DNA from 2 places in the Arachidicoccus terrestris genome. Region 2 is predicted to be linked to the other one. Evidence: riboswitches for the same ligand, from Rfam matches in the RefSeq annotation. Region 2 holds a riboswitch; the other holds the start of a gene.

Region 1 (4,662 bases), 1.5 Mb from region 2:
CCCAACAAATCTTTAGGCGGATGCAGAACGATCTTTGGCCGATCTTCCATTTTAAACTGATCTATCAAAGATGTCAACGCAGCAAAATCCGCCGCGGGCTTGCGAACATGCAGCAGTTCGAGCCCCTGGTCCAGCAGCGCTGTCATCAAAGCGACCTCGCCGTATGATAAACGGACATCGGCAAGTTCCGGTCTGGAGATTACAATTATCATTAAAGATAGATTTCCTTTCCGGTTTCTTTAAACTTGTCCGCCATATCCTGCATGCCGGATAATGCACTTTTCCTGATCTCTTCCGTTATTTTCATGGAACAAAACTTGGGACCACACATGGAACAAAAATGCGCCAGCTTAGCGCCCGGTGCAGGAAGTGTCGCATCATGGAACGCTCTTGCCGTATCGGGATCAAGAGATAAATTAAACTGATCCTCCCATCTGAATTCAAAACGGGCCTTACTAAGCGCATTATCTCTATATTGAGCCCCCGGATGCCCCTTGGCCAGATCCGCCGCGTGCGCTGCCAGCTTATAGGTAATGACGCCGGTTTTCACATCCTCTCTGTCTGGCAGGCCCAGATGCTCTTTAGGTGTCACGTAACAAAGCATAGCGGTGCCGAACCAACCGATCATGGCAGCACCGATTGCTGAAGTAATATGATCGTATCCCGGTGCGATATCTGTGGTGAGGGGCCCTAAGGTATAAAAGGGCGCCTGGTCACACTCCGCCAGTTGCTTATCCATATTCTCTTTAATCATATGCATGGGAACATGCCCCGGCCCTTCTACCATCACTTGCACATCATGCCGCCAGGCCATGCGCGTCAGTTCGCCCAAGGTTTCCAGCTCAGCGAATTGTGCCGCATCGTTCGCATCTGCGATACTGCCGGGCCTCAGGCCGTCACCCAGTGAAAAAGCGACATCATAACTTTTCATGATCGTACAGATCTCATCAAAATGCGTGTATAAGAAGTTTTCTTTATGATGAAACAGACACCATTTGGCCATGATCGATCCACCTCTGGAAACAATGCCGGTCACCCTTTTTGCCGTAAGATGAATATAACGCAGCAATACGCCGGCATGTATGGTAAAATAAGAAACACCTTGCTCTGCCTGCTCAATCAAGGTATCCCTGAAGATTTCCCAGGTAAGGTTTTCGGCAATACCGTCTACTTTTTCCAGTGCCTGGTAGATAGGCACTGTACCAATGGGTACCGGCGCATTACGGATAATCCATTCCCTGGTCTCGTGAATATCGTTACCGGTAGAAAGATCCATAATCGTGTCCGCCCCCCAACGGCAAGCCCAGACCGCTTTTTCAACTTCATTATGCATATCGGAGATAACCGCACTGTTACCGATATTGGCATTGATCTTCACGAGAAAATTACGGCCAATGATCATGGGCTCCATTTCCGGATGATTGATATTAGCGGGTATAATCGCCCGGCCGGCCGCAATTTCAGCGCGGACATACTCAGGCGTGATGATTTCCGGTATTCTTCCGGCATGAAAAGCCTCTCCCGGATGCTGAGCGTTCAATACCGGATCAAGATCTCCCATCAAGGCCAGATGCTGGTTTTCCCGAATCGCGACATACTCCATTTCAGGGGTAATAATCCCTTTACGGGCATAATGCAACTGGGTAACATTCGCATTGGCTTTTGCTCTTTTGGGCCTGGATTTCCCGGGAAATACGGGTATCGAAGAAGCCGGAGCGCCATCCAGCAAGGCTTTTGTAAACTGTGCACTTGGGCCGGAGAGCTCTTCTATATCCTTATTCAAGCTAAGCCAGCAATCCCTGGAACGCTGAAGCCCCTGATGAATATCAATAGGGATCTTTGGATCCGTGTAGGCACCGGAGCTGTCATAAACGACAACCGGCCGGTTGGGAACCGCCCTGCCGTCAGCGCCTTTCGTGTCTGCCTGCATGATTTCGCGCATCGGAACTTGTATGGCGTTTATTGAACCGGATACATATATTTTACGAGATCCGGAAATCGGCCCCTGAGAAATTTTTTGTTGGGGTGACCGGGCATCTAAGGAGTTTTCCATAAATAATAACCTGTTGAATTAAATAATATAATCGGTAAGAAATTTGTTATGAGCGCATTAACCACCCTGTGTGGCGGTTAGAATCAATAACTTGTCATGCTCTTTCAAAAAGGTCGATGGCCAGTTAGCTCTGGCAATGACCTGATCATGTAATGCAACGGCAATACCACCGGGGCGATCGGGGTAAAGCTGCTCCATCACATTTTCCAGCGACAAGGGATTTGAAAGTCCGTCAGCGCCTGCTGGCTCTAAGGAGAAATTCTGTTTTTTCTGATTAATTTCCAGTTCCATTCCTAAAGTTTTTTAATTGAATACTTTAGGAATGACCACTATATGCCGGACGGCAGAAGAAAGCATTTCACTTTTCCCTACGCTAGTATGAACTAGATCAGGTTCAGAGGGTAAAATCTCAGCCTACAATTGTAGACACCCCTAAAGCGATTCAAAGGTAAGGATCTTTAACTATCCACCAAAAACAATATCTGATACTTTGAGCTAAAATTAATAAAATAAACTTACACCCATATGCTGAAGCAGCTAATCAGGAATTATTATCCCGCGTTTTCTTATTGCTTAGGTTCAATAATTTCAACCTTCCCTTTATTACCTGTTATAGAAGCCAGCGGCGCCAGAGATGGCCCTTCCAGCACCTCACCGGTTACGGCAAACCGGCTTCCGTGGCAGGGACAATCCCAGGATTGTTCAGCGCTGTTGAACCCAACGATACATCCCATATGCGGGCAAACAGCAGATTTAACAATGAGTTTTTTATCCGGTGCCCTGTATACAGCTAATTTATGACCTCCATGATTAATCACTTCGCCCGTTTCCACCTGTACTTTCGAAAAATCTTTGTCATGATAAGTTCCGATGTCAAGCACCCGCTTGACCAACTTAGCCGCAACGTCGATATTTTCCCGGACAAAGTTTTTTGCCGACTTAAGCGGATTAAACCTGGAGGGAGAAAATAATGCCGCAAATTCACTTTTCCCTTCCAAAATAAGATCCCTGAGAATGGAGGCGGCAAGCGTGCCATACACAAGACCATCCGTAGCATATCCGGTGGCTATATATTCACCGGGGCCAGTCTTACCTATATAAGGAAGCAGGTCAGCTGGCCTGTAATGCTGGCCACCCCAGCAATACACCACTGACTGTACAGGAAAATACTGATAAGCGAATTCCTTCAGTTCTTTAATCAATCTTTCATTATCCATCACATCGCCCGTCTTGTGCTTTTTACCAATCACCAGCACATACGGCACCTCTTCTATTTCATAAAACCGGACAGAAAATTTCTCATTTTTTAACTGCCCCCAATATATACCGTTAAAGGCAAGTGCATGGCTTAGCCGGCAAGCAATCCCATATTCCCTGTAAGGGCCTAAAAGCGCCTGCTCAAACATCAAGCCTTTCGGCGTGTGGGTGGCATGAACGACAGTTTTTGCATGAATGATCCCGTCGCGGGTACGCACGGTAAAATGATCTTTTTCGCGCTGCATCTCTATAACCGGCGAAGCTTCAAATATCTTGACAAGTTCAGGGCTTATTTTCTGACTGAGCTCCGTAACATAGCGCAACGGATTAATTTGCATCTGCCCTTCCAGCTTAAAACCTTCAAATGATGGCAATGGAATTTCATCTCCAGTTGCCTCCCTGACCGGCAAATTTAATTTTCTCGCAGCACGGAATTCCTGCCGGTTAAAATCAATACCATCTGCATCCATACTAAATAAATACATATCACAGCGGCGCTGTTTCGCCTCAATAGCATATCTGTTGGTCAAGTCCGCGATGAGTTCAAGTCCCTTCTTCCTGGCCTGAGTAACACTTCGCATCTTCTCTTCATTATATTTATCGCAGAACTCAGTAAGAGAAGTATCCATTAATTCATATAAGTTACCGGTGCTATGTCCCGTCGTGCCCTTTCCAACCCGGCAAGCCTCTACCACAGTTGACGGCTGACCTTGTTCCGCAAGCAGGGCCGCCAGTGATATACCTGTGATACCTCCGCCGATAATCAAGACATCTGTTATATGTTCTGCTGCCAGGCCCGGAAAATCCACTTCCAAACTGTCCGCCTCCCATATTGATCCTGTTGGCCTCATCATCATCAGGAATTTTCGTCTTTGTCAATAAACTTATTGAAGTTACTCACCGCTCCTTCCGCTGTTTTCTCCTGATAGAGAAACTGTAACTCTTCCCGGTCAAAGATATCAAAAAACCGGTCCCATGATATCGCTTCAAGTGAGTCATCTCCGCTATATCCCGGAAAATCGATTCGGAGAATACCGCTATTTTTCTTTTCAGATGTCTTAATGATACTGGGCTTTCCTTCACGTGCCTCTACCCATTGTTTTATGGTACTGTGATTTGTGGTTGTTGCAGATTTCATAATGTACACATTTAATGATTACATTTCAAGAGAGATCACCGCTCATAGCGCTCCCCTTATCCCTCACATTTCAGAATGCATGCCAGAAAAATAAGCCATCAGATAGCCTTAAAACTGCATACCCCGCCATCGTTCTGCCAGCATAGCGGTGGCAATTTATACCCCATATTATTCCAGGGGCGCCCCTCCTCCCTTTGCGTTTATGGAACAACTG
Region 2 (4,662 bases):
AATATAATCGAATAATCGTTCGATTATATATTTTTTGCAACTTCTTTCAGAGAGACCGGTCAAAAAAAAGAGGCCATGTACCGGCCTCTCTTTGCTTAATTACGAGGTGTAACATGGTACTGCTATGCTATGCATCAGGTTTTTACTCTTGTATAGCCTTCGCTTCAGGCTTCCCAGACTCCCCCAGTGGGGACGCCTCCGCCTGTTTTTGTTTAGTGTCCGGCTGCGCACCCCCTTTTCTTCATAGCAGTTACTGTAACATTATAAATCCATCTGAACCCCCGCCATAAAATGAATAGGCGCTGCCGGGAAATAGTATAGCCAATTGTTGATGGCACCGCCCTCATATTCCGGATAGGTGGCTCCGTTTGTAAAGTATTTTGTGCTGAACAGGTTATAGACCTGCCCTATCAGTTGAAACCGTTTAAACCAGTTGCCACTCAATTGATAGACGACTCTGATATCCTGATTGTAATATCCTTCCAGACTGCGGTCTTTGTTTTGTGTATTATCTACATATTGTCTGCCAACATATTTTCCTTCCAGGGACAGCGTCATTGCATCAACTGGATGAAAACTAATGCTGGCACCTCCTACGATATTAGGAGAATAAGCGATGTCCGTATTGTGTTGGGTTTCAATAATGGGGTCCAACTCATTCCAGTCGTTGTCATAGGCCGTATAATAAGCGGTGTACTTATCGATCTTATTTTTGCTGAGAGACAAGTTAAATGCCGCATCCATCCAATTGACAAATTTGTAATTAGCCTGGAGTTCAATACCTGCACGGTAGCTGTTTGGTACATTAATTCTTGTGGCTTCTCCTACATCATTTAATTGACCGGTTAACACCAGCTGATCCTTATAACGCATATAATATAGGCCTATAGCATAAAAGTATTTACCGGCTTTTTTTTCCATTCCCAATTCAAAATCGTGTAATTGCTCTCTTTTGGGTTGGTGTGTCAGACCTGCCTCGAAGTCATCCCGATTAGGCTCTTTGTTGGCCAGGGCGTAGCTCAGATAGGCATTGTAGCCATTTTTGGCGTAAGAGATACCCACTTTTGGGTTGTAGAAATCAAATTTTCTTTCCACTTTTAAATCCGGATGCCCGCTAAAACCTTTCATTTTGTGCCATACATGACGGTATTGCATATCTGCGAATAAATGCCAATAGTCGGCAAAATCATGCATCCATTTCAGATACACATTCTTGTCATATTTATAAGCAGGCGTATTGTAATATTCATACTCAGGTGTCATACCTCCATTGGCTGCCCATATGACCCGCCCGTAATGCCCGCCATCATAATTGGTCCAGGCCCCTCCTAAAGTGAACAGGTCATTTGTCTGTTTCCATTGCAATGAAAAAGTTTGTCCATAAAAATAATTATCTAAATATTTTCTTCGGATGAGGTCTGTGGATAAGGTATCTACTGGTTTGATACCGTAATCTGTGTAATTTTCATTATTTTCATACTCTTCATAATAGCCGATCCCTCTGGTCAGGAAGGAGGCTAAACTAAAGGACCATGCAGCGTTAAAAGAGTGATTGATAAAGAGCTGATAGTGACTTTGTGTATAATTATCAGTTTGATTGGCGTAATAAGAATCGGTAGCCTCAATATACCCCAATTCATTATAGGTAGGATCATCTTTGATATGGTCTTGGGGAACGCCGTTCCAGGCCTGGTAGGTCTTTTCTTTACCGGTGATAAAGTTGAAGCGAACAGTGGTGTTTTTCCCTACATATGCTGTTGAGAATAACAGGGATTCCAGTTTACTGGAGGCGCGGTCAATATAACCGTCACTGCTGATATGGCTTAATCTGATGTCTGCCGTGAATTTACCGTCAATCAGTCCGCTCCCGGCTGCCACCGTATTTTTCCAGCTATTATAGGAGCCATAGCTATTGCTAAGCGTAGCATAGGGAAGTTGATGAACCTGGTTGGTGCTGATATTTATAGTGGCTCCAAATGCACCTGCCCCATTTGACGAAGTGCCTACACCTCTTTGAACTTGTATAGAGTTAATTGAAGAAGCAATGTCTGGCATATCAACGAAATAAGATCCGGAGCTCTCGGCATCATTATAAGGAATGCCATTGAGTGTAACATTGGTTCTCGAAGCGTCGGAACCTCGGATATGGATACCGGTATACCCGATCCCATTACCGGCATCAGAATTGACAACTACGCCTGGCGTCTGGTTTAACAGATATGGCAGATCCCGGCCCAGATTCTTTTCCTGTATTTCTGCCGCATTGATATTGGTTTTGGCAAACGGGGCATGATCGGCTGCTCTTATAGCCCTTACTTCCAGCGGGTCCAGTGCCTTTGTTATAGGCGTCAAAAAGAACACCTTATCCAGTAGGCCGTTACTGGTCCGGATTTCGGGTGAAGAGGGCTCATAACCAATAGCTTCTATCGTGATTTTGTATTTACTGTGTTTTTGGAGCCGCAGTGAAAAATGTCCGTTGTTATCTGCTATTATCTTACCAGAATCATTCTTATTGATTTCCTGAAATCTGACCGTTGCGCTTTCTACCGGTTGCCTGTCTGTATTTATAATACGACCTTCTAAGACAACCTGTTGTGCTTCGGAAAGCAATGGCATCAAACCCATTAATACAACACCTAATAGCGGGCACAAGATAACACAGAACCTTTTCATAAATATTTAAATGTGAACAGGTTACTGTTTAGCAGAGAGGGGAACACTACATATGTGTACTGCAATATGTAGGTGGCGATTTGCAGCCTTCCCTTCGCAGGCATTATCCTGTTCAGGTTATACGGGTTTGATCTCAGCCTTCCGTTTAAGGAAAAGCACCCCGAGGAAAATTACGGCTGCAAAGGTAAGTAAGTATTGGGGAAATTTAAAAAGGATTTTTAAGATTGAATAGTATGGCCATTTGTGATTTGATTATAGAAAGCCCTTTAGGTTGCGGAGGTTATTTTCCTCTTTTTTGGTTATACTTCGACTGGATCATTTTAGCGATAATACCTGTCCAGCCTGTTTGGTGAGAGGCGCCGAGCCCCTTTCCGGTGTCTCCATGGAAATATTCGTGAAAGAGGATGTACTTGCTGAAATTCGGATCGGTCTGCTGTTTTTCATCTCCATTCAGAAAGGCCCTCCTTCCATCTTTGTCTGCAGCAAATAGCTGTAGATTCCTACAGGCCAGGAATTCAGAGATTTCAAGAATAGTCATGTAGTTGCCGCTGCCGGTGGGGCATTCCACTTTAAAATCATTACCATAATAAAAGTGGAACCGCTGCAGGCTTTCCACGATCAGAAAGTTAATAGGCATCCAGATCGGCCCTCTCCAGTTACTGTTGCCACCAAACATATTAGAATCTGATTCCCCTGGCGTATAGGCCACATTATAGTTAAAATCACCAATTTTGAGGGAATATGGATGGTCTTTATGATACTTAGATACGGAGCGGACTCCATATGGGCTAAGGAACTCATTTTCATCCAACATGCGTTCCAGGATCTTTTTCATCCGGTGTCCTCTAAGTAACGATAGTAAATGGAGCGTGTTGTTTTGTTCTTTCCATCTGGACACCAGGCTTGCCAGTTCCGGTTTGTTTTCATAGAGCCAATTCATTCGTTTGATGAATTCCGGTGCTTGTTGCAGACTGGCCTCATCAATGACCTCTACCGCGAAGAGCGGAATAATGCCGACGATACTTCTTAATTTAAGCCGGATATTCTCTCCGTATTTGGTGCGGATCTGGTCGTAATAAAACTCATCTTCCTCATCCCAAAGCCCCTCTCCGTCGCCTTTTACATTTTCCATAGCATAGGCGATGGACAAAAAGTGTTCAAAAAACTTTGATGCCATATCCTGATATACGAGGTCGGTTTTACAGAGCTCTAACGCGATGCGCATCATATTCAGAGCGAACATGGCCATCCAGGCAGTGGCATCAGATTGCTCCAGTTGTACACCATGCGCTGTCGCCTCATTTCTGTCAAATACCCCGATATTATCCAGACCCAGGAAGCCGCCTTCGAATATATTGTTCCTTTCAGCATCTTTTCGATTGACCCACCAGGTAAAATTGAGGAGCAGTTTGTGATAAACTGCTTTTAAAAACTCCGTGTCAGCCTTACCGTTGTTTTTTTCATCAATCTTATAGACTCTCCAGGTAGCCCAGGCATGAACAGGCGGGTTAACATTGCCAAAATCCCATTCATAGGCAGGCAGCTGCCCGTTGGCGTGCATATACCAATCATGGGTAATAATATAAAGTTGATTTTTGGCAAATGCCGAATCTATCATAGCAAAATTTACCGCATGAAATGCCAGATCCCAGGTAGCATACCAGGGATATTCCCATTTATCCGGCATGGATATTATATCCATATTGTCGATATTTTGCCACTCGCTATTACGGCCTTCCTTTCTGGACGCGGGTGGTGGCGGTGCCGTCGGATCTCCCTGAAGCCATTTACTGACATTATAGTGATAGAATTGCTTGGACCATAATGTTCCTGCCAGTGCCTGCCTTTGAATCAGTTTCTCCTCTGCATCCGGTACAATCTCCTGCAAGGCTTCATAATAATGATCTGTTTCCTCCAGTCTAGTTTTATAAATACGATCAAAGTTTTTGAATGGATCTGTGAGTGCTTTCTGGGACAACCTGAATCGAA

What was found. Region 2 has a riboswitch for thiamine pyrophosphate ahead of K9M52_RS15760 (TonB-dependent receptor). Riboswitches for the same ligand answer to the same signal wherever they lie in the genome.
Region 1: another riboswitch for thiamine pyrophosphate. It lies ahead of thiS (sulfur carrier protein ThiS); the one in region 2 lies ahead of K9M52_RS15760 (TonB-dependent receptor).

The regions. Positions count from the first base shown of each region.
Region 1 covers NZ_CP083387.1:592,819-597,480, forward strand. Annotated here, with positions in the region: gene K9M52_RS02325 (thiamine phosphate synthase) at 1-212, opposite strand, end outside; gene thiC (phosphomethylpyrimidine synthase ThiC) at 212-2,053, opposite strand; gene thiS (sulfur carrier protein ThiS) at 2,111-2,344, opposite strand; TPP riboswitch at 2,402-2,497, opposite strand; gene K9M52_RS02340 (FAD-dependent oxidoreductase) at 2,620-4,167, opposite strand; gene K9M52_RS02345 (hypothetical protein) at 4,167-4,448, opposite strand.
Region 2 covers NZ_CP083387.1:4,041,620-4,046,281, forward strand. Annotated here, with positions in the region: gene K9M52_RS15760 (TonB-dependent receptor) at 262-2,673, opposite strand; TPP riboswitch at 2,746-2,846, opposite strand; gene K9M52_RS15765 (MGH1-like glycoside hydrolase domain-containing protein) at 2,954-4,662, opposite strand, start outside.